2 regions of the Cryobacterium sp. TMN-39-2 genome follow, and region 1 is predicted to be linked to the other one. Evidence: predicted binding sites of a transcription regulator. Region 1 holds the regulator's gene; the other holds the start of a gene.
The links. Region 1 encodes HrcA, which represses chaperone genes, less so after heat shock. Its sites were predicted from a motif close to TTNGCACTCGNNNNNNNCGAGTGCNAA; they were not measured.
Positions count from the first base shown of each region.

Region 2: groL (chaperonin GroEL) is a predicted target of HrcA. The motif match lies at 13,561-13,587, and genes of this name have one in related genera.

Region 1 is NZ_SOFX01000011.1:461,773-476,475, forward strand. Features, by position in the region: gene E3O57_RS04260 (ComEC/Rec2 family competence protein) at 1-234, shown strand, start outside; gene holA (DNA polymerase III subunit delta) at 261-1,304, shown strand; gene E3O57_RS04270 (hypothetical protein) at 1,341-2,030, opposite strand; gene rpsT (30S ribosomal protein S20) at 2,158-2,418, opposite strand; gene E3O57_RS04280 (alpha/beta fold hydrolase) at 2,538-3,305, opposite strand; gene E3O57_RS04285 (response regulator transcription factor) at 3,305-3,961, opposite strand; gene E3O57_RS04290 (sensor histidine kinase) at 3,958-5,223, opposite strand; gene lepA (translation elongation factor 4) at 5,336-7,189, shown strand; gene E3O57_RS04300 (DUF1990 family protein) at 7,195-7,842, shown strand; gene hemW (radical SAM family heme chaperone HemW) at 7,847-9,073, shown strand; gene E3O57_RS04310 (DUF4870 domain-containing protein) at 9,093-9,467, opposite strand; gene E3O57_RS04315 (DUF4870 domain-containing protein) at 9,577-9,978, opposite strand; gene hrcA (heat-inducible transcriptional repressor HrcA) at 10,180-11,199, shown strand; gene dnaJ (molecular chaperone DnaJ) at 11,258-12,364, shown strand; gene E3O57_RS04330 (16S rRNA (uracil(1498)-N(3))-methyltransferase) at 12,376-13,137, shown strand; gene E3O57_RS04335 (HIT domain-containing protein) at 13,157-13,519, shown strand; gene E3O57_RS04340 (PhoH family protein) at 13,584-14,597, shown strand; gene ybeY (rRNA maturation RNase YbeY) at 14,594-14,703, shown strand, end outside.
Region 2 is NZ_SOFX01000008.1:54,806-69,508, forward strand. Features, by position in the region: gene rlmB (23S rRNA (guanosine(2251)-2'-O)-methyltransferase RlmB) at 1-814, shown strand, start outside; gene E3O57_RS01850 (DUF4032 domain-containing protein) at 1,144-2,454, opposite strand; gene E3O57_RS01855 (ABC transporter ATP-binding protein) at 2,608-3,705, opposite strand; gene E3O57_RS01860 (thioredoxin domain-containing protein) at 3,989-4,906, shown strand; tRNA gene E3O57_RS01865 (tRNA-Thr) at 5,010-5,085, shown strand; gene E3O57_RS01870 (hypothetical protein) at 5,171-5,455, shown strand; gene E3O57_RS01875 (nucleoside deaminase) at 5,452-5,979, shown strand; gene E3O57_RS01880 (chloride channel protein) at 5,996-7,357, opposite strand; gene E3O57_RS01885 (PLD nuclease N-terminal domain-containing protein) at 7,534-7,932, shown strand; gene E3O57_RS01890 (sugar O-acetyltransferase) at 7,965-8,588, shown strand; gene E3O57_RS01895 (SHOCT domain-containing protein) at 8,637-8,864, opposite strand; gene E3O57_RS01900 (SDR family NAD(P)-dependent oxidoreductase) at 8,979-9,953, shown strand; gene E3O57_RS01905 (helix-hairpin-helix domain-containing protein) at 10,012-10,218, shown strand; gene msrB (peptide-methionine (R)-S-oxide reductase MsrB) at 10,327-10,728, opposite strand; gene E3O57_RS01915 (DUF3263 domain-containing protein) at 10,924-11,223, shown strand; gene E3O57_RS01920 (LytR C-terminal domain-containing protein) at 11,274-11,834, shown strand; gene E3O57_RS01925 (cold-shock protein) at 12,059-12,262, shown strand; gene E3O57_RS01930 (DUF3048 domain-containing protein) at 12,526-13,491, shown strand; gene groL (chaperonin GroEL) at 13,632-14,703, shown strand, end outside.

The DNA.
Region 1 (14,703 bases):
CAGAGTGCCGCCCTCTACGCCGAGATCGAGGCGAGCATCGGAGTCGTATCGGTCGGTGCGGACAACGGCTACGGACACCCCACCAGGTCGGTGCTCGACATCCTCGGCGCGGCGGGAACCACCGTGCTGCGCACCGACCGGGACGGGATGGTGGTGGTCGCGCCCGGCACCGGTGCCCCGACGGCCCGCCGGGGACTCGTGGTCTGGACGGAGAAGGTCACAGGTGCCGGTTAGGCTGGGTTGGTAGCGAAGGGAGCCGCGTGGCCGCACGAACAACCGCACAGGCACGAACCGGCAAACCGGCCGCCAAGGCCGGCGCGGCGAAGATCCCGCAGCTCGCCTGGCATCAGGTGCGCCCGGCGCCCGTCGTGCTCGTCTCTGGCACCGAGACCTTCCTCGCCGAACGCGCCATCCGGTCGCTGCGGGACTTCCTCAAGCTGGAGGACCCCAGCCTCGAGGTCAGCGACATTCAGGCCGACAGCTACGCGCCCGGTGAGCTGCTCACCCTGGCCAGCCCCTCGCTGTTCGGCGAGCCGCGGCTGATCCGCGTGAGCAACGTCGAGAAGTGCAGCGACACCTTCCTCACCGAGGCCATCGATTACCTGCAGAACCCCGCAGACGACACCTACGTCGTGCTGCGCCACGGCGGCGGCGTGCGCGGCAAGAAGCTCCTGGACACCATCCGCAGCGGCGTGGGCGGCGCCGTGGAAGTGGTCTGCGCCGAGCTCAAGAAGGATTCGGACAAGCACGACTTCGCCACCGCCGAATTCCGCTCGGCGGGCAAAAGAGTCACCCCGAGCGCATTGCGGTCGCTGGTGGCCGCGTTCTCCGACGACCTGGCCGAGCTCTCCGCCGCCTGCCAGCAGCTCATCGCCGACACCGGAGCCGAGGTCACCGAGACCACGGTGGACCGCTATTACGGCGGCCGAGTCGAGACCAACGCGTTCAAGGTCGCCGATTCCGCCATCGCCGGGCGTCTCGGCGAGGCACTCGTCACCCTGCGGCACGCGCTGTCGTCAGGAGCCGACCCGGTCCCGATCGTCGCCGCGTTCGCCAGCAAGATCCGCACCATGGCGAAGCTGTTCGGCGTGCGCGGCGGGTCCGCCCAGCTGGCGGCCACCTACAGCCTGGCCCCCTGGCAGGTGGAGCGCGCCCAACGCGATCTGCGCGGCTGGAGCGATGACGGTCTGGCCCGGTGCATCGTGATGCTCGCCGAGACCGACGCGGCCGTGAAGGGCGCCGGCAGAGACCCGATCTTCGCGCTCGAGCGGCTCGTCACGGTCATCGCCAAACGCGGTGAATGAGGGCGGCCGGTCACGGACCGGGCGGCCGAGGCCGACTCAGGGCTGGCCGGACACCGTGACCGACGAGCGGTTCAGGTAGATCCACACCCCGTCGGTGAACTCGGGGTCGCCGCAGATATCCCCGCTCACCTTCACCGGCAAAATGGTTGAGGAGCCGGCCAGATCGGCCCGCGATGCCGTCGCGGCGAACGACGCCGGCAGGGACGGGCAGTATTCCAGCTGGACCCTGCCATACAGGTCGGTGAACTGCACCATGATCCGCTGGGTGGGCATCGGCAACAGTACCGTGAGCACCACCGCGAGAGCGGCCAGCGCGAGGCCGACGACGCCGAACACCGACCCGAGGATGGTCAGCCCCCGCCGAGGGGCTGCCGTGTGTGCTGCCGGGTGCGCTGCAGGCTGAGCTGCCGGCTGCGCGGCAGCTTCGGTGGCCGGCGGCGTTGCGGCGGGCGCGGTGATGGAGAGTGCGGCGGTGGACGGTGCCGTGTTGGGGGGCGCGGTGGGCAGCGAGGCCGTGAACAGGACGCAGGCCCCGGTCAACACGAGGATGAAACCGAGCAGCCCCGCGAACACCCAGGGGTTCAGGCCCTCGTATGCGGTGACTGCGGGGGCCGACCAGAGGCCGACGGCGATGACGGCGGCTGCCACGGCGAACGCGCCGCCGAGGAACCGGGCCTGATGGCGCCAGGCGGACGGTTTTACCGGGCCGGTCTGCTCGCTTGTCACGACGCCACCATAGCGTCGGCCGGGCACCTCGGAAAGGGCCGGCCGGATCCGGCGGCAACACAGAAAACCCCCGCCCAGGAGGGCGGGGGTGTGTCTGTACTTCTGAACTGCTGAAGAGCGGTGCTGCTTAGAGCGCGTTGACAGCCTTGGCGATAGCGGACTTCTTGTTCGCTGCCTGGTTCTGGTGGATGACGCCCTTGCTGACGGCCTTGTCGAGCTTCTTGGAAGCAACGGCGAGGCTGGCGACAGCCTTGTCCTTGTCACCAGCGGTGACGGCGAGGCGCGTGGCCCGGATGGCGGTCTTGAACTCGCTCTTGACCGCCTTGTTGCGCTCCTGCGACTTCTTGTTCGTGAGGATCCGCTTGATCTGCGACTTGATGTTTGCCACGTTTTATACGCTTTCGTTAGGTTCTTGTTCGGATGGGCCGCCCGGCGATAGAGGGCACCGTGCGGCGAAAATCGTGTGGGGTGGGACCCAACACGCAAGCCAACAGGCAACGATACCAGTTATCTGCCCGGCTGGCTGACCGAATCGGGCGAGTTCTGATCGTGATCGGCCTCGATCTCAGTGATGATGCGCCTGAGCACAGTATCAAACCGGTGCGGCCGATGCAGGCTGACCAGGTGGCCGGCCCCGGGAACCGTCACGAGGGTGCCTCGCTGCGCCGCCACGAGGAACCGTCGTTGGTGCAGGCGGAAGTGATCGTACGCGCCGTTGACCAGCCAGACCGGTCCGGGAAACGCCCTGAGATCGGCTAGCGGCGACAATCGCCCCGTCGCCGCGAGGCCCGCGTCCATGACGTCCAGGCCTACGCCGCCGGCGAGCACATCCCGCACCCCGGCCGGCGGGAGCATCCGCCGGACCAGGAAGGTGTGCAGCCAGAGACCGCGGTCCGGGAACCTGTGGATGATCCGGGCGAGCCAGCGATAGGCGGCCAGTCCCGGCCCGCCCGGTTCGAACGACGACCCGGCGGCCACCAGGCCGAGCACCCGGTCCGGGTTCCTGGCCGCGTAGGCGATGGCGTAGTAGCCGCCGAGCGACAGCCCGACGAGCAGCACCGGCCCCTCGACGGCGTCCACCGCCCCATCGATGGCACCGAGCGCACCGTCGAGGGTGAACGGCTCGCCCAGGCGCGAGCCGTGGCCGGGCAGGTCAACGGCGACAACCGGATGTCCCGCCGCCTCCAGCCACTCCAGCTGGTGCCGCCACATGCTGGCCGAGGTGCGGATCCCGTGCACGAGCACGACGGGGACCCGGTAACCGGCGGTGGGCATCAGGCGCCCCGCAGGGTGCCCGACGCGCGGGCGCTGGCGACGGCGGAGGTCCGCGAGCCGACGCCGAGCTTGCCGAAGATGTGCACAAGGTGCGACTTCACCGTCGCCTCGCTGAGGAACAGGTCCTGGCCGATCTGCCGGTTGGAGCGGCCGGCCGCAACGAGGGCAAGCACCTCGACCTCGCGGGGGGAGAGCCGGCCCTCCGGAACGAGCGACCGGTCGGCCAGCCGGGTCACGATGGCCGGAGCGAGTGCGCTCTGTCCCGCCGCCGCGGCCCGCACGGCGGCGACGAGTTCGGCGGGCGGCGCGTCCTTGAGCAGGTACCCGCTGGCGCCGGCCTCGATGGCACCGAGGATGTCGGCATCCGTGTCGTAATTGGTGAGGATCAGCACGTGCGGGGCGCCGGGTCGGGACCGGACCAACCGGGTGGCCTCCGCGCCCTGCATGGGGGTGCCCGGTGGGTCGGTATTGGGCAGCGCACCACCGAACTGCAGGTCCATCAGCACCACGTCGACCCGGCCGGAGGCGGCCAGGGCCACGGCTTCCTCCGCCGTGCCGGCCTCCAGCTCGACCTCCAGGTCCGGCTCGGCGCCGAGCATGGCGCGCAGTCCCGCCCGCACCACGGGGTGGTCGTCCGCGAGCAGCACCCGGATCATGCCAGCGCCTGACGAATCGGGAATCGCACCGCGACCGCGGTGCCCAGGCCCGGTGCGGACTCCAGGACGAAGGAGCCGCCGAGCGCTTCGACACGTTGCCGGATGGCGACCAGGCCGAACGAGTCAGGACTCTGAGCCGTGGCGTCCGTGAGGGTGAAACCGCGCCCGTCGTCGACGACGTCGAGGGCCACCTCATCGGTCATGTAGCTCAGGGTGACCTCTGCGCGGTTGGCGCCGGCGTGTTGGGCGACGTTGGCGAGCGAGCCCTGCGCGATCCGCAGCAGGGTCGTCTCCAGCGACATCGGCAGCGCGATCGGGTCACCCGTCACATGCAGGCTGACCCTGGTGGCATGGTCGCCGACCGGTGCGGTGCGCTCTGCCGACGAGGCGAGCCTGGCGAGTGCGCCCGGCAGGGTCTGGCTGTCCAGGGCCGGCGGGGTGAGCTCCCGGATGAACCGGCGGGTCTCCTGCAGATTGGCTGCCGCGGTATCCCTGGCCAGGCGCAGGTGCTCCAGGGCCGCCGGATCGGACACCCGGCCCTCGACGGCGTGCAACAGCATCTGGATGCTCGACAGCCCCTGCGCCACGGTGTCGTGGATCTCCCTGGCCAGGCGTTCCCTCTCGGCGAGGGTGCCTGCGTCACGTGCGGTGGCCGCCAGCTCGGTGCGGGTGGTGAGCAGATCTTCGATCAGGTTCTGCCGTTCGGCGGCCTCGCGCAGCAGTGCCCGGTAGCCCAGGCCCACCGCCACCGCCACGCCCGCGCCCACCAGCGGGCCGAGGGTGGCGCCCAGGCTCAGGCCCACGTGGAAGCTCATCGCCCAGATCGTCAACAGCACGCTGAGCAGCACCAGGGGGATGCCGGCCCTGAGGGGCAGCACGTGCAGCTGCAGGAAGAACAGCGGGAAAACGATGAAGGCGGCATCCGGCGCCAGCAGGGTCAGTGCGAGCCACTCCACCAGCAGCACGGCCATCCAGACCGGCACGACCCATCGCCACGGCCGCCGGCGGGCCAGCTCGCTGCCGCCGACGTAGCTGGCCAGGAAGAGCAGCGACAGGCTCACCACGGCGACGGGGTTCGGCACCGCCCCCAACAGGGTCCGCACGATGACCAGCCCGGTCAGCCCGATGATCAGAACGTGCAGGCCGATCCGCAGGCCGGAGAACACCGGGGTGAGCGCTGAGTGCGGAAGACCCTCGCCGATGCTGGCGGGCGGCATGGGATCCCGGCGGAGCGGGGAGGTGCGGAGTGCGAGGCTGGACATGGTGCGCCCAGCCTAATCAGGACCGCTGGTTCCGTCATCCGTCGAATGGATGACCGACTGCCACCCGGGCAGGTCACACCGATGCTGCGGGGCATGGGAGAATTGGGCCATCATGTCACCGAGAGCTCTCAAGGCGCTGGAACCGGCCGCCACCGCCCCCGCGTTCATCCGTAACTTCTGCATCATCGCGCACATCGACCACGGCAAGTCCACGCTGGCCGACCGGATGCTTCAGATCACCGGCGTCGTCGACGACCGTTCCATGCGTGCCCAGTACCTGGACCGGATGGACATCGAACGCGAACGCGGCATCACCATCAAGAGCCAGGCGGTGCGGATGCCGTGGGAGATGGACGGTCAGACCTACGCGCTGAACATGATCGACACCCCCGGCCACGTCGACTTCACCTACGAGGTCTCCCGCAGCCTGGCGGCCTGCGAGGGCGCCATCCTGCTCGTCGACGCCGCCCAGGGCATCGAAGCCCAGACCCTGGCCAACCTCTACCTGGCGCTCGAGAACGACCTCACCATCATCCCGGTGCTCAACAAGATCGACCTGCCGGCCGCCGACCCCGACAAGTACGCCAAGGAGCTCGCCAGCCTCATCGGCGGCAGCCCCGACGACGTGCTTCGGGTCTCCGGCAAGACCGGCGTCGGCGTGTCCGAACTGCTCGACCGGGCCACCTCGCTGATCCCCGCCCCCGTCGGCGACGCGAACGCGCCGGCCCGCGCCATGATCTTCGACTCCGTCTACGACAGCTATCGCGGCGTCGTCACCTACGTGCGCATGATCGACGGGCACCTCAGCCCGCGCGAGAAGATCCAGATGATGTCGACCCGCGCCACCCACGACATCCTCGAGATCGGCGTCACCAGCCCGGAACCCACCCCCAGCAAGGGCCTGGGCGTCGGAGAGGTCGGCTACCTGATCACCGGCGTGAAGGACGTGCGCCAGTCCAAGGTCGGCGACACCGTCACCACCGCGATGAAGCCCGCCACCGAGGCGCTGCCCGGCTACACCGAACCCAAGCCGATGGTGTTCTCCGGCCTGTACCCGATCGACGGCAGCGACTACCCGGCGCTGCGCGAAGCGCTCGACAAGCTCAAGCTCTCGGATGCGTCGCTGGTCTACGAGCCCGAAACCTCCGTCGCCCTCGGCTTCGGCTTCCGGTGCGGCTTCCTCGGCCTGCTGCACCTGGAGATCATCACCGAGCGCATCGACCGGGAGTTCAACCTCGACCTGATCACCACCGCGCCCAGCGTGATCTACGAGGTCACCACCGACGACAAGAAGACCGTCACGGTCACCAACCCGAGCGAGTTCCCCAACGGCAAGATCGCTGTCGTCGAGGAACCCATCGTCAAGGCCGCGATCCTCGCGCCCAAGGACTACGTCGGCGTGATCATGGAACTCTGCCAGGGTCGCCGCGGCACCCTGCTCGGCATGGAGTACCTCGGTGAGGACCGGGTCGAGATCCGGTACACGATGCCGTTGGGCGAGATCGTGTTCGACTTCTTCGACCAACTCAAGAGCAAGACCGCCGGCTACGCGTCCCTCGACTACGAGCCCATCGGCTCGCAGGAGGCCGACCTGGTCAAGGTCGACATCCTGCTGCAGGGCGAACAGGTCGACGCGTTCAGCGCCATCGTGCACCGCGACAAGGCCTACGACTACGGCGTACTGATGACCGGACGGCTCCGGAAGCTCATCCCGCGCCAGCAGTTCGACGTGCCCATCCAGGCCGCCATCGGAGCCCGCATCATCGCCCGCGAATCGATCAGCGCCATCCGCAAGGACGTCCTCGCCAAGTGTTACGGCGGCGACATCTCCCGCAAGCGCAAGCTGCTGGAGAAGCAGAAGGAAGGCAAGAAGCGCATGAAGATGGTCGGCAGGGTCGAGGTTCCGCAGGAGGCTTTCATCGCCGCGCTCTCCGGCGACGAGCCGGCCAAGAAGGAAAAGAAGTAACGATCATGCGCCGCTCGACCTTCACCGACGCCGCCGTGACCTACGCCGCCATCGGCGGCACCCTGGCCCCCGACCTGATGCGCTACCCGCCCAAGGGCCACCGCCCGCTGGAGCGTACGGTGCGCCTGGGCAGCGGCGAGGAACGGTTCCGGGTGGCCACGACGGCGTTGATGACCTGGGGCATCCAGCGCGGCAGCGGCATCGACGTCACCGACCTCGACGCCGGCACCGGCGTGCAGTACACCGGCATCGTCTTCACCGAGAACGGCACCCCGGCGCCCAACCAGGAGCACCCGGTGAACGAGGCCACCTTCGCCGAGGACGGCACCGCGTTCATCAGCAACGGGATGACCGCCAAGCTGGCCATCCCCACCGGCCCGTTCACCGTCGCCGCACCGGTGCGGGTCGTCTACGTCATCGACGAGGCCGACAAGATCGGCTTCGCCTACGGAACCATGCGCGGCCACCCGCAGACCGGCGAGGAGTGCTTCATCGTCGACCGTCGCGCTGACGACTCCGTCTGGCTCACCATCCGCTCCTTCTCGCGTCCCAGCACCTGGTACTACACGCTGGCCTGGCCCATCCTGCGCGTCCAGCAGGAGCGCTACACCCGCAAGTACCTGCTCGCCCTGCACCCCGTCGGACGAGGCTGACCGGATGGCTGGACCGCACCCGGTCGGCGACCCCGCACCACTGGATGGCCTCATCCCGGCTTCGGCCGCGCTCGGCGCCTCGACCCGCGACTTCGGGGTCTACCTGCACGTACCGTTCTGCAAGGTGCGCTGCGGCTACTGCGACTTCAACACCTACACCGCCACGGAACTGCGCGGGGTGAAGCAGAGCGACTACGCCAGCCAGGCGGTCCTCGAGGTGGAGTCCGCCGCCCGCATCCTGGCCGAATCCGGTGTGCCGGCCCGGCCCGCCGCGACGGTCTTCTTCGGCGGCGGCACCCCCACGCTGCTGCCCGCAGACCATCTGGTGCGGATGCTGCATGCCGTGCGCGACACCTTCGGTATCGTGCCGGGCGCCGAGATCACCACCGAGGCCAACCCTGACTCCGTCGACCTGGCCTATCTCCGCCAGCTCAAGCAGGCCGGTTTCACCCGGGTGTCCTTCGGCATGCAGTCCGCGGTACCGCGGGTCCTGGCCACCCTCGAGAGAACGCATGATCCCGAACGGGTCCCGCTCGTGGTGGCCTGGGCGCGCGAGGAGGGCCTGGACGTGAGTCTCGACCTGATCTACGGCACACCGGGGGAGACCATCGAGGATTGGCGGGCCAGCCTGGACGCGGCCATCGGCCAGCAGCCCGACCACATCAGCGCCTATTCGCTCATCGTCGAGGACGGTACCAAGCTGGCCAGGCAGATCCGCCGGGGCGAGCTCGTCCAGCCCGACGAAGACCTGCAGGCCGACTTCTACGAACTCGCGGATGCGCGTCTGGCCGAGGCCGGTTACGGATGGTACGAGGTCAGCAACTGGTCCCGGGGAACCGAACACCGGTCCCGGCACAACCTGTCCTACTGGCGCAGCGCCGACTGGTGGGGCATCGGCCCCGGCGCGCACAGCCACGTGGGTGGGGTGCGTTGGTGGAACGTCAAGCATCCGGCGGCGTACGCCGACCGCATTCTGGCCGGCCACTCACCGGCCGCCGGACGGGAAACCCTGGACGAGGCCACCCGCGAAACCGAACGGGTGCTGCTGCTCACGCGCATCCGCGAGGGAATCCCGGTGGCGACGTTGTCGGCGCTCGGCCGCCGAGAGGTCGCCGGCCTGATCGCCGACGAGCTCATCGACGCTCGCGCGGCCATCGGCGGCAACATCGAACTGACCCTCACCGGTCGGCTGCTCGCCGACGCCGTGGTGCGCCGACTGCTTACCGACTAGTGAGGCCCGGTTCTTACGATCAGCTGACGAACTTGATCGTCAGCGGGTAGGTGTACCACTCGCCCTTGTTCGCGGCGATCGCGGCCATGATGCTGAAGACGATGCTGAGGATCCAGGCGGCGGCCAGGATCAGGAAGCCGACGAGGATGACGGTGAGAATCGATCCGACCAGGTAGGCGATGGCCAGGGTGATCTGGAAGTTCAGGGCCGTCGCGGCGTGTGCGCGGATGAACGGACCGCGGTCCTTGAGCACGATGTAACCGATCAGGGCGGGCAGGAAGCCGAAGAGGATTCCGCCGATGTGGATCAGGGTCGCCCACAGCTTCTCGTCGGCCGGGCTCAGCTGGCTGGGTGCCTGGTACGGGTTGGCGGGGGGAGGCGTTGCCTCAGACATTAAATCTCCTTCGTGGGCGCTCGGGGGAGCGAGGATGGTGCTGGTCGAGCTGTCACCAGAATAGCGCCGGTCTCGGGCGCCCGCAGTGAGAAAACTAGCTGATCGGGCGCTAGTTGATCAGGCGCAGAGCGAACGGGTAGCGATACGGGCGGCCGTCGCGGGCGCTGACAAAACCGAGTACCGAGAGGATCGCGCCGATCAGCCAGAGCACCCAGGTGAGCGAGCCGAGCCCGGCCAGCAGGCCGAAGGTGAGAAGTGCCAGGACGGTGCTGAGCACGCTGATGGCGAGATAGCCGATCAACAGCGTGATCTGGAAGTTGAGCGCCTCCTTGGCCTCGCCGGCGGTGAATCGCCCGCGCTCCTTGAAGACCAGCCAGATGATCAGGGCCGGCAGGAAGGAGAGGATGCCGCCCAGGTGCGCCAGGGACGCCCACAGCTTGTCCTGCTCCGGAGTCAGCGCAGCAGCGGTGCCCGACCCTGTCGGTTGTCCAGGCCCATTGGGATAGCTCATGACGATGCCCTTCGACGTGCAAGTGGATTCAGCGATGAAAAACAGCGGTGGTACCGCCACGGAGATACGTGTGCCACCACGGTACTGCGCGAATTCGTCCGTGAGCAACGGGTATCCCAGACGCCCGCGTTATGATTGGCAGTCATACGAAGAGAGTGCCAGCCGTCGGCGGCACAAACGGGAGAGGGAGGCGAGCGTCCAGTGGTATCAGACCGCAGCCTCGAAGTCCTTCGGGTCATCGTGCAGGACTACGTGGCCTCCCGCGAACCGGTCGGGTCCAAGTCGATCGTCGACCGGCACGCTTTCGGCGTCTCGGCCGCCACGATCCGCAATGACATGGCCCTGCTCGAAGAGGAAGAACTCATCGTCGCGCCGCACACGTCGTCGGGGCGCATCCCCACCGACAAGGGCTACCGACTGTTCGTGGATCACCTGGCCGACCTGCGTCCACTCACGGGCGTCCAACGGCAGGCCATCGAGGTCTTCCTCGGCCAGTCCGCCGATCTCGACGAAGTCCTCGCCCGCAGTGTCCGCCTGCTCTCCCAGCTCACCCACCAGGTGGCCCTGGTGCAATACCCCTCGTTGTCGCGGGCCACGGTGCGCCACATCGAGCTCGTGCCGCTCAGCGACACCCGGGTGCTCTCGGTGCTGATCACCGACTCCGGCAGGGTGGAGCAACGGGTCGTTGAACTGCCGCGCCCGATCGAGGAAGCCGCCCTGGCTGAGCTGCGCTCCAGGCTGAACGCCGTCGTCGGCGGCCTCGGCATGGCGGCGGCCGCCACGGCCCTGAGCGGCCCGACCGGTCTGGGATCGCCGGAGCAGACCGAGCTCGTCGATCTCATCACCGGCACCCTGCGCGATCAGGTCGGAGCGAACCGGCAGGACCGCCTGGTCATGGCCGGAGCCGCGAACCTCGTGCGCACCGAGGAAGACTTCACCGGGAGCATCTATCCGGTTCTCGAGGCCATCGAGGAGCAGGTGGTGCTGTTGCGCCTGTTCGGCGAAATGGCCACAGACCAGCACGGCGTGTCGGTGAGCATCGGCCGGGAGAACGCACCGTTCGGGCTCGGCGAGACCTCCGTGCTCACCAGCGGCTATACCTCCCGCGGCGACGCCGCCCGCCTGGGTGTGCTCGGCCCGACCCGGATGGACTACTCCAACAACATGGCGGCCGTGCGCGCCGTCGCCCGGTACCTCTCCCGACTGCTCGGCGAGAACTAGCCGCCCCACACCTATCTCGACCGCCTTCCCCACCCCAGAACCCCAAGGAGAGCCAGCTTTGGCTGACCACTACGAAGCACTAGGCGTCGCCCGCGACGCCAGCACCGACGAAATCAAGAAGGCGTACCGCAAGCTCGCCCGCCAGCTGCACCCCGACGTGAACCCCGGCGCCGAGGCGTCCGAACGGTTCAAGACCGTCACGCACGCGTACGACGTGCTCAGCGACCCCAAGCAGCGCCAGAACTACGACCGCGGCGGCTCCGGCAACGGCCAGGGCGGCGGCTTCGACGCCGGCAACTTCGGCGACATCTTCGAGACCTTCTTCGGCGGGGGCGGCGGCGGCAGCCGTGGCCCCCGATCCCGGCGTGAACGCGGCCAGGATGCGCTCATCCGCGTCGAACTCGACCTGGACGAGGTCATCTTCGGCACCCACCGCGACATCGAGGTGGACACGGCGATCGTCTGTGCCACCTGTTCGGGCACCTGCTGCCAGCCGGGTACCTCCCCGGTCACCTGCGACATCTGCCACGGCACCGGCAGCATCCAGCGCGCCGTGCGTTCGCTGCTCGGCAATGTGATGACCTCCAGCCCCTGCGGCTCCTGCCGCGGCTACGGAACCATCATCGCCACCCCGTGCGTCACCTGCCAGGGCCAGGGCCGCGTGCGTGCCCGCCGCACCGTGCCGGTCGACATCCCCGCCGGCGTGGACACGGGCCTGCGCCTGCAGATGCCCGGCAGCGGCGAGGCCGGGCCGGCCGGTGGCCCGAACGGTGACCTGTACCTGGAGATGAAGGTGCGCCACCACGACGTCTTCAGCCGCGACGGTGACGACCTGCTCTGCACCCTCGAGGTGCCGATGACCGACGCGATCCTCGGAGCGACGGCCACGGTGAAGGCCCTCGACGGTGACATCGAAGTGGAACTGCGCCCCGGCGTCCAGGCCGGCGAGATCCTCACGGTCAAGGACCGCGGCGTCACGAGGCTCCGCGGCAACGGCCGCGGCGACCTGCGGGTCGGCGTGCAGGTGCTCACCCCCACCAAGCTCGACCACAAGGAGCGGGAACTGATCGAGGCCTTCGCCGCCAGGCACAAGGTTCCGGCGCCCGCCCTCAGCCAGTTCCAGCAGGGCCTGTTCGCGAAGCTCCGCGACAGGTTCCTCGGCTAGGACAACGTTCGATGGCGCACTTCTTCCTGTCAGAGACCCTCGGCGCCTCCGCCGACGGCTCGTCCACCGCGGACCCCGCGGTCGGGGCCACGGTGAGCATCACCGGGGCCGAGGCCAAGCACGCCGTCACCGTCAGCCGGGTGCGCCCGGGCGAGACCCTGCTGCTCGGTAACGGCGCCGGCCTGGTGCTCGGCGTCACGGTCCTGTCGGCCGCACCGGCCGAGCTCACGGCGAGGGTGGACACCGTGACCCGGACGCCGCCGGCCGTGCCGCGCATCCTGCTGGTACAGGCCCTGGCCAAGGGTGACCGCGACGAACTCGCCGTGCAGGCCGCCACCGAACTCGGCGTCGACGGGGTCATCCCCTGGGCCGCTGCCCGGTCGGTGGCCCGCTGGGAGGGTGTCAAGATCGCCAAGGGGCAGGCGCGCTGGTCCGCCATCGTGCGGGAGGCCAGCAAGCAGTCCATCCGGCCGTGGCTGCCGGACGTGCTGCCGCTGACCAGTACCAAGCAGCTTGCCCAGCTCGCTGGGACCAGCCGGATGCTGTTGCTCGAGCCGACCGCCGAGCTCAGGTTGACCGCGATCGCCGTGCCCACCGACGACCGGGATATCGTGCTCGTCGTCGGGCCGGAGGGCGGCATCGCCCCGAGTGAACTGGACATCCTCGAGCAGGCCGGTGCCAGCCGGGTGCGCCTGGGCGATACCGTGCTGCGCACCTCGACGGCCGGTCCCGCCGCGGTCGCCATCCTGAACGCAACCCTCGGGCGCTGGTAGGAGCGCTTAAGATAGAACCATGGCTTCCTCCGGTGCAGAACCCACGATCTTCAGCCGCATTACCGCGCGCGAAATTCCCGCGACCATCGTCGCGGAAACCGATGACATCATCGCGTTCAACGACATCGCCCCGCAGGCGCCCGTGCACGTCGTGGTGACCACGAAGTCGCAGCAGTACCGCAACGTCGGTGAACTCGCCGCGGGGGACCCTGCGCTGTTGGCCGAGCTGATCGCCGTGGCCGGCCGGGTGGCCGACGAACACTGCGCCGGTGAGTACCGCCTGGTCTTCAACACCGGAGCCTCGGCCGGTCAAACCGTCTTCCACGTGCACGCGCACGTCCTCGGCGGCGCTCTTGAGGAGGGCACGCTTGCTGCCCTCTGACGCCGAAACTCCTGACGGCGGTGCGCTCGACGTGGTGCGCAAGCTCCTGGTGGACGGCGTCGCCATGGTGCGCCTGCTCGGCCCGCAGGACCGGTTCCTCAGCACCATCGAGAAGGAATACCCCAATGTCGTCGTGCACGTGCGCGGCAACGAGGTCACCCTCACCGGCGCGGCGGTCTCCGTCGAGGCCGTGGTGCGGTTGATCGAGGAGCTCCAGCTGCTGCTCCGCACCGGCGCCGACCTCGGCGAGTCCGAGGTGAGCACCTCCGCCAGGATGCTCGGGGCCGACGCGACCTCCAGCCCCTCGACGGTGCTCGGGCAGGCCATCCTCACCTCGCGTGGCCTCACCGTGCGGCCTAAGACCCTCGGGCAGAGCGACTACGTCAACGCGATCGACGAGAACGCCATCGTCTTCGGCATCGGCCCTGCCGGCACCGGCAAGACCTACCTCGCCATGGCCAAGGCCGTGCAGGCCCTGCAGCGCAAGGAGGTCGACCGGATCATCCTCACCCGGCCGGCCGTCGAAGCCGGCGAACGGCTCGGCTTCCTGCCCGGCACCTTGACCGACAAGATCGACCCGTACCTGCGGCCTCTCTACGACGCCCTGTTCGAGATGATGGACCCCGAGCTGGTGCCCAAGCTCCTCGCGGCCGGCACCATCGAGGTGGCCCCGCTGGCCTACATGCGCGGCCGCACCCTCAACTCGGCGTTCATCGTGCTCGACGAAGCACAGAACACCACCCCGGAGCAGATGAAGATGTTCCTCACCCGCCTCGGCTTCGGCTCCCAGATGGTGGTCACCGGCGACATCACCCAGGTAGACCTGCCCGCCGGCGCCAGCGGCCTCCGCCTGGTCACCAAGGTTCTCGACGGCATCGACGACATCGCCTTCGTGCGCCTGACCAGCGCCGACGTCGTGCGCCACAGCCTCGTCGGCCGCATCGTCGACGCCTACACCGAATACGACTCGCAGAAGCAGGCCCAACGCTACGAAAGCGAACAGGCCCGCGACTTCGCCTCCCGCGCTCCGCACCAGGGGAACCCGCGCGATCGCACCCCGAAACGGAGATCCAGTTGAGCATCGAAATCAACAACGAGTCGGCCATCCCGGTCGACGAAGCCACCATCCAGCGCCTCGCCGCCTTCGCGCTGGACACCATGCATGTGCATGCCGACGCCGAACT
Region 2 (14,703 bases), on a different contig from region 1:
CAAGGCGAAGTCGGATGCCGAGTTCGAGGTCGTCACCGGCCGCAACTCGGTGCTCGAGGCGCTGCGCGCCAAGATCCCCGCGTCGGCGCTGTACGTGGCCACCCGCATCGAAATGGATGACCGGGTCAAGGAAGTCCTCAAGCTCGCGACGACCCGCAACATCCCGGTGCTCGAGGTCATGCGCCCCGAAATCGACCGGCTCTCCGGTAAGGACGCCGTGCACCAGGGCCTCGCGCTCAAGGTGCCCGCGTACGAGTACGCGCACCCGATCGAGCTGCTCGACCTCACCATCAGCCGCGGCCACAAGCCGCTGTTCGTGGCGCTGGACGGCATCACCGACCCGCGCAACCTGGGTGCGATCATCCGCTCCACCGCGGCGTTCGGCGGCCACGGCGTCATCGTGCCGCAGCGCCGTTCCGTCGGCGTGACCGCGTCGGCCTGGAAGACCTCGGCCGGTGCGGCCGCCCGTCTGCCCGTGGCCATGGCTCCCAACCTCACCCAGACGCTCAAGGCGCTCAAGGAGCGCGGCATGCTCGTGATCGGCCTCGACGGCGGCGGCGACACCGAGCTGCCCGAGCTGGGCCTCGGCTATGCCGAGCGTCCCATCGTCGTGGTCGTCGGCAGCGAGGGCAAGGGCCTGTCCCGCCTCGTCACCGAGACCTGCGACGCCATCGTGTCGATCCCGATCAACGCGAACACCGAATCGCTGAACGCCGGAATCGCCGCCGGTGTCACCCTGTACGAGATCTCCAAGCTGCGGGCCGAGGCCCTCGCGGCCAAGGTCGCCAAGGCTGCCGCGGCGGCGGAGGCCTAACCCGCCAGGTTGCTCGCCTGAGAACGGCGTAGATCGTCCCTTCGGGGTCGGTCTGCGCCGTTTCTTGTTGGTGGTGGAGGTGCTGTGGCCCGGTTCAGGGCGTGCTGATTATGGATGCGGGTGCTTCGGTGGGTGCCGCGCGTCCCGTCCCGGAGACCCTGCGGGCGCCACTTCGTGGGCCCAGATGCGTGAGTTGCCGCAAAGTGTCCCTAGGGAGCATCCGAAGGGGTCTTTGGGCGCAAGTCGGCGCATCCAAGTGTCGCCAGAACGCGCAAAATGCCCCTTCGGACCTGCCGAAGGGGCATTCTGGCGCAACTCATGGGGCTGTGTTAAACGTTCAGGCGCCAATCGTCGGCGTCGGCGCCGACCTCGTCAGACTCGAGGTCGTCGTCGTCGCCTTCCTGCACCTCGATCGGCGTGGTGGGCGGGTCGATGACGGTGGCTTCGTCGCGGCGGTGACGCAGCACATCCTGAACGTACGAGGTGACGGCCTCGGCCAGCGGGATGTCCCGGTTCGCGTTCTGCGCCATGTACCAGCGGTGGTCCAGCAGCTGGTGGAACACCTCGGCGGGCTCGAGCTTGCCCTTGAGCTCACGCGGGATGGCGCGCACGACGGGCTCGAAGACCCGCACCAGCCACTCGTGCGCCATCATCTCCTCGTCGGCATCGGGGTTGCCGTAGGCGACCCCGTAGGAGTCGAGGTCGTTGAGCAGGCGGCGGGCCTGGTTCTCCTCGGCGTCGAGGCCGGTCAGGCGCAGCAGCCGGCGCTGGTGGTGGCCGGCGTCGACGACCTTGGGCTGGATGCGCACTGTCGTGCCGTTCTCGTCGGTCTTGATCGCGAGTTCCTCGATGTCGAAACCGAGGTGGTTGAGGCGTTCCACGCGCTCGGTGATGCGCCAGCGCTCGCTGCTGGCGAAGGACTCGGATCCGGTGAGTTCCTTCCACAGCAGCCGGTAGGCCGCGACGATGCCGTTGCTCACGTTCACAGGGTCGAGCTCGTCGGCCACGCGGCCGCCGGCCTCGAGGTCCATCAGTTCGCCGGCGATGTTCACCCGAGCGATTTCGAGGTCGTTCTCGCGCTGCCCGTTCGACAGGCCGCCGGGGTAGAGCTGCCCGGTCTCGGCGTCGACGAGGTAGGCCGCGAACGCCCCGGCGTCCCGGCGGAAGAGGGTGTTGGACAGCGACACGTCACCCCAGAACAGGCCAACCATGTGCACGCGCACCAGCAGCAGGGCGAGGGCATCGACGAGGCGGGTGGCCGTATCCGGGCGCAGGGCCTGGGAGTACAGCGCCCGGTAGGGCAGCGAGAACTTGAGGTGCCGGGTCACCAGCACCGAGTTGAGCGGGTCACCGTCTTCGTCGGTGCGGTTGGTGATCACCGCGAGTGGTTCGACGCAGGGAATTTCCAGGCTCTGCAGGGTGCGGAGCATCTCGTACTCGCGCTTGGCCATCTCACTGGTGGTCTCCTTGATGGCCACGACACGGCCACTGAGGTGGGCGAAGCGCACCAGGTGCCGGGAGAGGCCCTTGGGCAGCGAGGCGATGTTCTCGTTCGGCCAGGCATCCAGCGGAACGTTCCAGGGGAGATCGAGCAGGGCCGGATCGGCCGTGGCGGAGGTGATGTTGAGAGAACCGCTCATGAGGAGCCTAACTATCGAAAAGGCCCGTCAGGGCCGCAAGCCGCCCCGGCCGGAATCGGCACGAAGACGAGGAAAAGGCGCCGGGGAACCCGGGCGCCGATATGACAAACTCGACCGCCGAAACTGCCGGCGGTCGAGTTTGTCGATCAGTGCTTAGTCGGTGACGGCGCCGCCGAGACGGAGACCGGACTCTGCGTTGAACACGTGCAGGTGGTTCGGCGTCGTGGTCAGGTAGACGGTGTCGCCGGCCGACGGGTGCGAACGGCCATCGACGCGGGCGACGATGTCGGTGCGCTTGCCCTCGACGGTGGAGTGGCCGTACAGGTAACCGTCGGCGCCGAGCTCCTCGACCAGGTCGACGTCAACGGCGAGGCCTTCGCCCATCGTGGTCGACAGCTGGATGTCCTCGGGGCGCACTCCGATGGTGACCTTGGGGCCGTTGGCTCCGGACAGCGTCTCGCGGGATACGGGGACCGTCGCGGTGCCGAACTTGATGCCGCCGTCGACGGCGTCGGCCAGGAACAGGTTCATGGCCGGGCTGCCGATGAAGCCGGCAACGAAGACGTTGTTCGGCTTGGCGTACAGGTCGCGCGGGGTGCCGACCTGCTGCAGGACGCCATCCTTGAGGACAGCGATGCGGTCACCCATGGTGAGCGCCTCGGTCTGGTCGTGGGTGACGTAGACGGTGGTGACGCCCAGGCGACGCTGCAGCGACGCGATCTGGGTGCGGGTCTGCACGCGCAGCTTGGCGTCGAGGTTCGACAGCGGCTCGTCCATGAGGAACACCTGAGGCTGACGCACGATGGCGCGACCCATGGCAACACGCTGACGCTGGCCACCGGAGAGGGCCTTCGGCTTGCGGCTGAGGTAAGGCTCGAGGTCGAGCAGCTTGGCGGCTTCGAGAACGCGGGTGGCGCGCTCGTCCTTGTTGACGCCGGCGATCTTGAGCGCGAAGCCCATGTTCTCTGCGACGGTCATGTGCGGGTACAGGGCGTAGTTCTGGAAGACCATGGCGATGTCACGGTCCTTCGGGGGAACGTCGGTGACGTTGCGCTCGCCGATGAAGATGTCGCCGTCGTTGACCTCTTCGAGGCCGGCGAGCATGCGCAGCGAGGTGGACTTTCCACAGCCGGACGGGCCGACCAGGACGAGGAACTCACCATCGGCGACCGACAGGTCGAGGTGATCGACCGCGGGGCGGGTGGAACCCGGGTACAGACGGGTGGCCTTGTCAAAGGTTACTGAAGCCATTATTTCGTTATTCTCCTTCACCGGCAGGTACGTGCCGGACGATCCGTTGTGATGGGATTTATGTCCGGCCGACGTAGCGCCAGCGCAAGACCTCTCTAGTATGGCATGCCCGGGATGGGTGACCGCTGAATTGACAGCTCACCGCGCGCCGGAGGGACCCGGTGAGCCCGCAGTGAGCCCGCTGTGAGCTGCCGGTTGGTTATTTCCCAGACTGGGGTCCTACTATTTGGAGTGCTACCGCGCACAACCGCGAGCGCACCCCCTCAACTCGGAGCGATCATCCATGACAACTGGCGGCCCAGGCGACCCCCGTCCCTCGAAGAATCAGCGACGCGACGCAGCGCGCACGAAGGCAGCACAGATTCGAGTCGAGCAGAAGAAGCGGGATCGCCGCAACCGGGTGTTCCTGCAGGGCGGTATCGCCCTGGCCGCCATCGCCGTCGTGACGGCCATCGTCCTGATCATCGTCAACTCCGTTCAGCCGGCCGGACCGGGCCCGCGCAACATGGCCAGTGACGGTCTCCTGGTCGGCGAGGGCCTGACCGCGGTGACCACCCCCGCGCTGCAGCCGGATGCCGAGCCGGTGCCGTCCACCCCGGACGCCACCGGGACCATCGCCGACATCCGCGTCTACGTCGACTACCTCTGCCCGTTCTGCGGCACCTTCGAGACCACCAATGCCGAGCAGATCTCTCAGTGGGTCGACTCCGGCGCCGCCACCGTCGAGATCCACCCGATCTCGATCCTGACCAGCAAGTCTGCCGGAACGCAGTACTCACTGCGTGCCGCGAACGCGGCCGCGTGCGTGGCGGATTCCGCGCCGGACGACTTCCTGGCGTTCAACTCGGCGCTCTTTGCGGCCCAGCCCGTCGAAGGCACCGCCGGCCTCAGTGACGACGAGATCAAGGAGATCGTGAAGAGCTCGGGTGTGTCGGAGAACCTCACCGCAATCAACGAGTGCATCGACGAGACCACCTTCAAGTCCTGGGTTCTCGCCTCCACGGATCGGGCTCTGAGCGGACCGATCCCGAACTCGTCCTCCCTCGAAGCGATCACCGGAACCCCGACGGTGCTGGTGAACGGCAAACAGTACGTCGGCGCCCTCGACGACGCCAAGGAGTTCGCGGCCTTCGTGCTGCAGGCCGCCAGCGAGGCGTACTCCACCGCGACGCCGACGCCCACTCCGACGCCGGCCGGGTAACCGGTCGTTTCCCGGGCCGGATGCCGCGCCGATGCACGATTGCGTCGGCATCCGGTCGCCGGGTGATTTAGGATGAATGCTCGAGGCAGTTCGATCGCCTCATGCCGGCCTGGCGCAATTGGTAGCGCACCACTCTTGTAAAGTGGGGGTTACGGGTTCAAGTCCCGTGGCCGGCCCCATCTTTCGGCACTTCTCGACGGCACTGCCCGGGCTACGATGTCCGCGTGCCGGCCAGCCTCAGTGCCGGCGGAATCGAGGATTCCCATGTTCACCCTGCACATCGAACACTCCGTCGGGGACTACGACGCGTGGAAGCAGATGTTCGACTCTGATCCGCTCGGCCGCAAGACCGCCGGCGTCAGCAGCTTCCGGGTCATGCGCCCGGTCGACGACCGTTCGGCGGTCCGGATCGATCTTGACTTCGGCTCCCGCACCGATGCCGAGAAGATGAAGGTCGCGCTCGAGGAACTCTGGAAGGGTCCGGGGGCTGCTCTGATGCGCAATCCGCGCGCCCTGCTCACCGAGACCGTGGAGGACGTCGCCCTGTGATCGGATTCCGTCCGGACAGCGAGACCGTCGCCGACCCGACCCTGATCTCGGCAGCCGACGAGACGCACCTCGCCCGGGCCATCGACGTGGCTCGTCTGGCGCGCGCGAACGGTAATCACCCGTTCGGCGCCATCCTGGTGGCCCGTGACGGCACGATCATCGAGGGCCAGAACAGCGTGGTCACCGCGGGCGACCCGACCGGCCATGCCGAGACCAACCTCGTTCGCCTGGCCAGTGCCCGGCTCTCGAAGGACGACCTGCGCGCGAGCACGCTCTATACGAGCACCGAACCGTGCGTGATGTGTTCCGGCGCCATCTACTGGGCCGGAATCGGCCGGGTCGCCTACGCGCTGCCCGAGCAGATGCTCGGCGAGATGGTGCCGGAACAAGGCGGCGAAGCGACGCTCGACCTGCCCTGCCGGGAGGTGTTCGCCCGCGGCGGCAACACCGTGATCGTCGCCGGCCCCGCCTTGATCGACGCAGCGGCCTCAGTACACGCGGGATTCTGGGACGCCGCACCCTGACGGCGGGCAGGCCGGGTCAGACCGTCGACGGGCTGGCGGAGGGGAGCGCGCCGCTCAGCCGCCGGCCCGGCGGCTCGGGTAACCGGCCGGTGATCACGTGCGCGACGACCACCGCCACGATCACCAGCGGCATCACGGCATACGCGTCGCTGCTGAGCAACACCGTGGCCAGCAGCACACTGGTCAGCGGCAGGCGCAGCATCGACACGCACATGGCGCCGATGCCCACCCCCACCGCCGGCACCAGCGCCATGCCGGGCAGGTGCGAGGCCGCGATCCCCAAAGCGGCACCGACGAACATGGCCGGGAACACCGGACCGCCGCGGAACGCGCTCAGCGACAGGCCGTAGGCGAGCGCTTTGCACAGGATCAGCAGCCCGACGGCGCCGAGCGGCCAGGAGGCCCCGTCATTGATCAGCGACGGCAAGGCCGACTGGCCGGAGAAGAGCACTTCGCCGGTGTCCTCCCCGGTCACCTGCGCGAACAGCACCGCCAGGCCCGCGATCGCCAGGCCGAGCACCGGGGTCACCAGGAGCCGATGGGCGTGCACGTACGGGCGCACGATGCGGGCCAGGGCCCGGATGCCCCACGCCAACAGCGGGCAGGCGAACCCGATCCCCAGCGCCCAGAGGAACATGGCCGCGGTGGGGGTGGAAAACGACGGCAGGTCGGGGAGTGCGAGGGAGAACGTGCCCAGGCCGGTCCAGGAGTCCAGGCCCACGAAGACCAGGGAGCCGATGCCGGAGGCGAGCAGACCGGGCAGCAGGCCCACCCCCAGCATCGCGCCGGCCAGCCCGGATGCCTCCATCAAGAGGAAGGCGCCGAGCAGCGGCGAGCCGAGGAGGGTGCTCACCGCCGCGAAACTGCCCGCGGAGGCGACCACCGCCACGGCCGACGGCGGTGAGTCTTTCTTGATCAGCCGAATCGCCAGGGCGCCCAAGCCGCCCCCGAGCGCGATCAGCGGCGCCTCCGGACCGAGCACGGCGCCGAGAGCCAGGGTGGCCAGAGCAGCAAGCACCACTCCGGGCAGCTCCCGGGGTTGCGGGAAGCCGCCGGCCTTGAACCCCTCAGACGGCGGATGCCCGCTGGTGCCCGGCAGTCGCTGGATGCACAGACCCACCAACAGTCCCGACAGGGCCAACAGTGGAAACGGCCACCAGAGCGGCACGTCGGCGAAGCCCAGAACACCGGGCAGTTCGGTGAACAGGTACTCCTGCAGCCAGTCGACCAGCGCGAGGAAGCCGTAGGCGGCGATCGACACCGGCACCCCGATGAGCCCGGCCAGCAACAGGATGCGCAGGTAGCCGCGGGAGCGGATCACCGCCAGTGGATCGGGCGATGGTTTCGCCGGCGCCGACGGGTCGGGGTGCGCGTCCATGTCGCGGTCCTCCTCGATCGGGTGCGGGCGTGCCGGCGTCCCAGTCCACGCTGGCCCGGACGAATCGACAACGCAAGGCCCCACGGACCCGGCCGGGGGCGGGTTTGACCGGTCGCAGCATCCGGCCGTAAATGGGGGCTGGTCGGTCGAGCGCCCCGTTCACTAGGCTGACCGGCATGTATGCGCTGTTCTCCGCTGTGCTCCTGGTTCTCATCGTCTCCGCCCTCGTGGACATCATCACCCGGCAGGACGGTCAGGTGAAACACCTGCCCAAGGTCCTGTGGGTGCTGTTGGTGATCTTTCTCCCGGTGATCGGCAGCCTGCTCTGGTTCGCGATCGGCCGGGAGTATCCCGCCCCGGCCGCGCGGTCGAGCAGAAGCGCGCCGCGCCGGGGGCCCGCATCGGCCGGGGCATCCGCTGTGCTGCCCGCACGCCGGGTGTCGAGCACCGAAGAGGAACTGGCCGCTCTCGACCGCGAGATCGACTTCCACGCCGAACAGGCCCGCATCCGTCGCCTTGAGGCCGAGCTGGCCGAACGACGCCGGCTGGCGGAGGGGCGTGAGTCGTCGGTCTGACGCCGACCCGGCAACGGGCTACGCTTGGGTTTGTGGTTACAGACAACAAAACACCCCAGGATTCTGCTCGCTCCGAATTCGACAAGATGGTGGCGGGGGACTGGTACCGGTATCGCTCCGGTCCCGAACTCGCCGAGATGACGACAAGCACTCAACGCACCTGCCGGCAGATCACCGCGCTCTACGACGACGACCAGCCCGCGGCGCATGCGCTGTTCACTGAGCTGCTCGGCAGCGTGGGAGCCGGCGCGGACTTCCGGCCGCCGCTGTACCTCGACTACGGGTCCCGGCTGCACGTGGGCGCCAACACCTTCATCAATGCGGACTTCCTCGCTTTGGGCGGTGGCGAGATCACCATCGGCGCCAACGTGCTGGTCGGACCCAGCGCCCGCCTGTACACCCCGACTCACGCCGTGGACGTTGCGGAACGCCGCGCCGGCTTCGAGCGTGTCTCGCCGATCACCATCGAGGACGACGTCTGGCTGGGCGGCAACGTCGTGGTCTGCCCAGGCGTGACCATCGGCGCGGGCAGCATCATCGGCGCCGGCTCCGTCGTCACCAAGGACGTGCCGGCCGGGGTCATCGCCGCCGGCAACCCGGCCCGCGTGGTCCGCGAGATCGGGCCGGGCGACCGGGTCGGCCTTGGCGTGGCCTGACCTACGGCGTCGACCGGGAGCGTATGCGGGACCGCAGTACCCGGCGCGTCAGAGCCGCCCGAGGATATCCTGGCGCTTAGTTGCGTATTCGGCGTCGGACAACAGTCCCTTGGCATGCAACTGCTCCAGCTGCGCCAACCGGTCAGCGTGATCGCCCACCTGCCGACGGCGCGCCACGTGAATGGCCAAGAACACGATCGCGAGGGCGACCAGGACCATCGCGCTGAGCGCGCCCAGGATGATGAGCGCGTGCCAACCAGTCAGATTGCTGAGCATCAGTTCCCCCCAATGCCGGCCTTCCCGGCCGGTCGGGGGAAGTCTATCCGTGCCGGCCGGCCCCGGTCTGCTGACCTCGCAGGATCCCGCAGTGGGCGAGCGTACGCTGGAGCGATGACCCTCACGCCCCAGCACGCCCTGTCCACCGGATTCACCGCCCAGTCCACCGCGACCGAGGTGCTCGCGGGTGTCGACCTGAGCGGTAAGACGGCGATCGTCACCGGCGGCTACTCCGGCCTCGGCATCGAAACCGTCGCCGCGCTCGCCGCGGCCGGCGCCCAGGTGATCGTGCCGGCCCGGCGTCCGGAGGTGGCCTGGGCCGCCCTGGCTGCGCGCGGCCTGAACGCCGTGGCGGTCGAGGCCCTCGACCTGGCCGATCTGGTCAGCGTGCGCGCGTTCGCCGAACGGTTCGTGGCCACCGGACGCAGCCTCGACATCCTGATCAACAACGCCGCCATCATGGCGTCCGCCGAGGCCAGGGTCGGAGACGACTGGGAATCCCAGTTCGCCACCAACCACCTCGGCCACTACGTGCTCACCAACCTGCTCTGGCCCGCGCTTACGGCCGAGGGTGGTGCTCGGGTCGTTGCCCTCTCCTCGACGGGCCACAAGCTCAGCGGCATCCGCTTCGACGACCCCGACTTCAGCACCGGCTACGACAAGTGGCAGGCGTACGGACAGGCGAAGACCGCCAACAGCCTCTTCGCGGTGCACCTGGATGCTCTCGGCGCCACCCGTGGCGTGCGCGCGTTCGCGGTGCACCCCGGCGGCATCATGACCGAGTTGCAGCGGCACCTGCCCCGGGAGGAGATGGTCGCCGCGGGTTGGATGACCGAGAATGGCACCGTCAATCCGCTGTTCAAATCACCGGAGCAGGGTGCCGCCACCTCCACCTGGGCGGCCACGTCGCCGATGCTCGACGGGATGGGCGGTGTTTACTGCGAAGACTGTGACATCGCCGAACCCACCGAGCCCGACAGCTCCACGGCCCGGATCAGCGGGGTCGACTCCCACGCTATCGATCCGGATGCGGCGGCCCGGCTCTGGGCGTTCTCGGCCGAGCTCACCGGAGTGAATGCCTTCGCCTGAGCTCTGCACCGTACGGGGAACAGTTGCGGCTCCGGAACCCGAATCATAGGTTGGAGACATGGCTCAGGACGGTTCTGGCAGTGCGGATGCGGATGAGGCGGTCTGGCTGGCTCAGGGGATCCCTGCTCCAGCGCGGCGCGCGCTCGTGGCCGCCGGCATCCTGACCGTCGACGACCTGCGTGCGACGGACCTTGACGTCCTCGCCCGACTGCACGGGATGGGCCCGAAGGCGCTGGCGCGGCTGCGTCCGCTGCGCGAAGGCTGAGGTGCCCGGTGACCACGCAACTGGTCCCGCTACGGACAAGTGCACCCGGTGTGCCGGGTGCCTTTGTCCGCACGGGTAACAGTCGCGGCCGCGGAGGCCGGCGCCGGACTAGTCGACGGGGGTGAAGTTGAGCGAGATCGAGTTCATGCAGTACCGGTCTCCGGTGGGGGTGCCGAAACCATCGTCGAACACGTGGCCCAGGTGCGAACCGCACGCTGCGCAGCGCACCTCGGTGCGCACCACGCCGAGCGACCGGTCTTCGATGAGCTCCACGGCCTCTGGCCGCACGGACTCGTAGAAGCTCGGCCAGCCGCAGCCGGAGTCGAACTTCGTGCCGCTCTTGAACAGCTCGGCATTGCAGGCGCCGCAGGTGTAGACGCCCGAACGGCCCTCGTCGAGGAGCTCACCGGTCCAGGCGCGTTCGGTGGCCGCCCCGCGCAACACGGCGTACTGCTCGGCGGTGAGCTCCGCCTTCCATTCGGCGTCAGACTTGGTGACCTCGTAGTCCATGGTGCGTCCTTTCGATCCAGTCTCGGCAGAGAACTGCCTCCAGCGTAAACTCGGCCGGGGTCCCCGGCATTCCCGCAAGCGGCGCACCCGGTGATTCCCCAGCCGATTCCCACCCTCGACGCTAGCGGGTCCGTGTTGCGCGACAGGCGGGACCGGTCAGCGAAAACCCAGTCCGTGCCAAATAGGATGACGCGTATGGCGACCAGCGGGCACGACGAGAGCACGCGGGGCGCCGAGGGCTCCGTCGGGCTCAGCCCTCGTGACGAAAACCTGCTCGCGTTCGAGCGGCGACTGTGGTCACACCCCGGTGCCAAGGAACAGGCCATTCGCTCCGAATTCGGTCTGTCGGCCGCCCGGTACTATCAATTGTTGGGTGCCCTGCTCGACTCCCCGCTTGCCCTCGCCCACGATCCCATGCTGGTCAACCGACTGCAACGGATGCGTGACGCACGGTCGCAGGCGCGGTCGGCCCGAGCCATCCGCCCCATCGAGTAGGGAACCTCCTACCGTGTGTTCAGCCAAACGAGGATCGAACCAGACAGACGATGCCCACTTCGTACCCGAAAGACCGCTTCGATGACCTCCCGCACAAGCTCGACCGCGTGGGGGCGCACCGCGCACCAGCCAAGAAGGGGCGTCGCTGGGTTGCCGTCTGGTGGGCCCTCGCCGCGACCGCCCTCCTCATCGGGGTCGGCGCGATCGGTCTGACGGTCCTGAACAACCGGCTGAATATCACCATCCCCGGCATCGAGGCCGAGACCACGCCCGCGGAGCCCACGCCGGAGCCGGTGCCCACCGCCGAGCCAACCACTGACCCCAGTGCGAGTGTCACGGTGCTCAATGGGACTCCGACGAGCGGGGTGGCCCGGTCGGTTGGCGACCTGCTCACGACCGGCGGCTGGACCGTCGGCAGCACCAGCGACGCCGACACCGAGGACGTCGTCACGACGACCGTCTACTACGCGGACGCGGCCCTGGAGGGCGCTGCACGCGGTGTGGCGGCTCTGCTGCCCGGTTCCGAGGTGCTGCTGGCGGATGACTTCGCGGGCTCGGATGCCACCCTCACCGTCGTCGTGGGCAGCGACTACGCGATGCCCGCCGGCTGACCCGGCCTGACGACTCCCTGCCCTACTGGGGTTGCCCTTCCCAGTCAACCCCCTATTGAGTTTCACTCCCGTCACTAGTGTCTGCAGTGGTCGCTCATTTTCTCGGCTGAGCGCTCTCTACCCGAGAGTGCTCGTTTCGAGACGGTGGACGCAGCTTCTGCGCCAGGCCCGGTAGCACCAACGGGTGAGTGCCGAAACACAACACTGCAACAGGGGAGTTTCACATGGCGAACGGAACCGTCAAATGGTTCAACGCTGAAAAGGGTTTCGGCTTCATCACCGTCGATGGAGGTGGGCAGGACGTCTTCGTTCACTACTCCGCCATAGACATGCACGGCTACAAGGTTCTCGAGGAAGGCCAGCACGTCATCTTCGAACTCGGTACCGGAGCCAAGGGTCCGCAGGCCGAGTCGGTTCGCCCGGCCTAACCGCCCGGCGTCGAACGCAGCCAGCCTCAACCAGCTGAGAACACGACGCACGTGCTCGACCACTGATCATCGGATGATCGGTCGACCACCGAGTGTCAGTCACGCCACCACCGTGACCGCCGGGCAGACATACCGGGCGGGCTAGGGTGTGTGGCGTGACTGCGTTTCGGATGTTCCCTGCTGCTGCCCGTCGAATCCAATCCGGACGGCGGACGCCTGGCGGCGCGGCCCTGATCGGCGCGGGCCTGTGCTTGGGGCTGGGCTTGGGACTGAGCTTGGGGCTGGTCGGCTGCTCTGCGCCGGTGCCCGAAGCGACGGCGTCGGCGGACCCGACACCGCAACCGGGCATCATGCCGCTGCGCGGCACACCGGTGGACCCGTCCCGTGCCGAGCATCCGTCCCTGGCCGTGAAGATCGACAACCACCCGGCCGCGAGGCCGCAACTCGGTCTCGAGCGCGCCGACCTGGTCTTTGAAGAGCTGGTCGAGGGCGGCCTCACCCGCTACGTCGCCCTCTGGCACTCCGACGTGCCGGATGCTGTCGGCCCGGTGCGTTCCATTCGTCCGATGGACCCGGAGATCCTGAGCTCGTTCGGCGGCATCGTGGCGTATTCCGGCGGCCAGCCGCAGTTCGTCGCCGCGATGAGGGCCTCTCCGCTGCTGAACGTGGTCTTCGACGACGACGCCGGAGGCCTGTTCGTCCGGGCCGACGACCGGGATTCGCCGCACGACGTGGTGCTCGCCGCGGACGAGACCGTCACCCTGCACTCCGACCTCGCGCCGCCGACCGGCCAGTTCGACTACGCCGACAGCGCCGCGGAGGCCACAGCGTCCCTCGCCGGCGATCCGACCACCACCATCGTCACCCGGTTCTCCGAATCCGGCGGGAGGGCCTGGGCCTGGGACCCGGCGGCCACCGGGTACCTGCGCAGCCAGGACGGCGCTGCCGACCTGGACAGCACCGGTGCCCAGCTCAACGCCACCAACGTCGTGGTGCTTCGGGTGGAGGTCGATCGCGGCAGCGACGTGCCCCGCACCATCTTGACCGGGTCGGGCACGGCGTGGGTGTCGACCGGCGGTTCGACGATGCCCGCCACCTGGTTCAAGGATGCCGCGGCCGCGCCGATCCGGCTGGCCGACGCTGTCGGGGCCACGATCGAGCTCGCTCCGGGCAACACCTGGATCGAACTGGTACCCGCCGACGACGGCAGCGTGGAACTGGTGCCGTAGGTGGGCCGGAACCCGGCACCGGCCCCCGCCGTTCACTTGCACTCTCGACCCCAGAGTGCCAGAATCGGTTTAGCACTCTGCTGTTCGGAGTGCTAACCCATCATCGTTTTGGTAACGTCCGGGAGGGACGAGAAACACATATGGCAAAGATCATTGCTTTCAATGAAGAGGCCCGTCGCGGCCTTGAGCGCGGCCTCAACATCCTCGCTGACACGGTCAAGGTGACCCTCGGCCCGCGCGGACGCAACGTCGTGCTGGAGAAGAAGTGGGGCGCCCCCACGATCACCAACGACGGCGTGTCCATCGCCAAGGAGATCGAGCTCGACGACCCGTACGAGAAGATCGGTGCGGAGCTCGTCAAGGAGGTCGCCAAGAAGACCGACGACGTCGCCGGCGACGGTACCACCACCGCCACCGTCCTCGCTCAGGCCCTGGTTCGCGAAGGCCTGCGCAACGTCGCGGCCGGCGCCGACCCGATCAGCCTCAAGCGTGGCATCGAGAAGGCGACCGCTGCGGTCATCGCCGAGCTCATCGCCAGCGCCAAGGAGATCGAGACCAAGGAAGAGATCGCGGCCACGGCCTCCATCTCTGCCGGTGACGCCGAAATCGGCGCGATCATCGCCGAGGCCATCGACAAGGTCGGCAAGGAAGGTGTTGTCACCGTTGAGGAGTCGAACACCTTCGGCACCGAGCTGGAGCTCACCGAGGGCATGCGCTTCGACAAGGGCTTCCTGTCGGCGTACTTCGTCACCGACCCCGACCGTCAGGAAGCGGTCTTCGAAGACCCGTACATCCTGATCGTCAACTCCAAGGTCTCCAACATCAAGGACCTGCTGCCGATCGTCGACAAGGTCATCCAGAGCGGCAAGCAGCTGCTCATCATTGCCGAGGACGTTGACGGCGAGGCCCTGGCCACGCTCGTCGTGAACAAGATCCGTGGCATCTTCAAGTCGGTTGCCGTCAAGGCCCCCGGATTCGGCGACCGCCGCAAGGCGCAGCTGCAGGACATCGCCATCCTCACCGGTGGCCAGGTCATCTCCGAGGAGGTCGGCCTCAAGCTCGAGAACGTCACCCTCGACCTGCTCGGTAACGCCCGCAAGGTCGTCATCACCAAGGACGAGACCACCATCGTCGAGGGTGCCGGCGACGCCGAGGCCATCGCCGGTCGTGTTCAGCAGATCCGCAACGAGATCGAGAACACCGACTCGGACT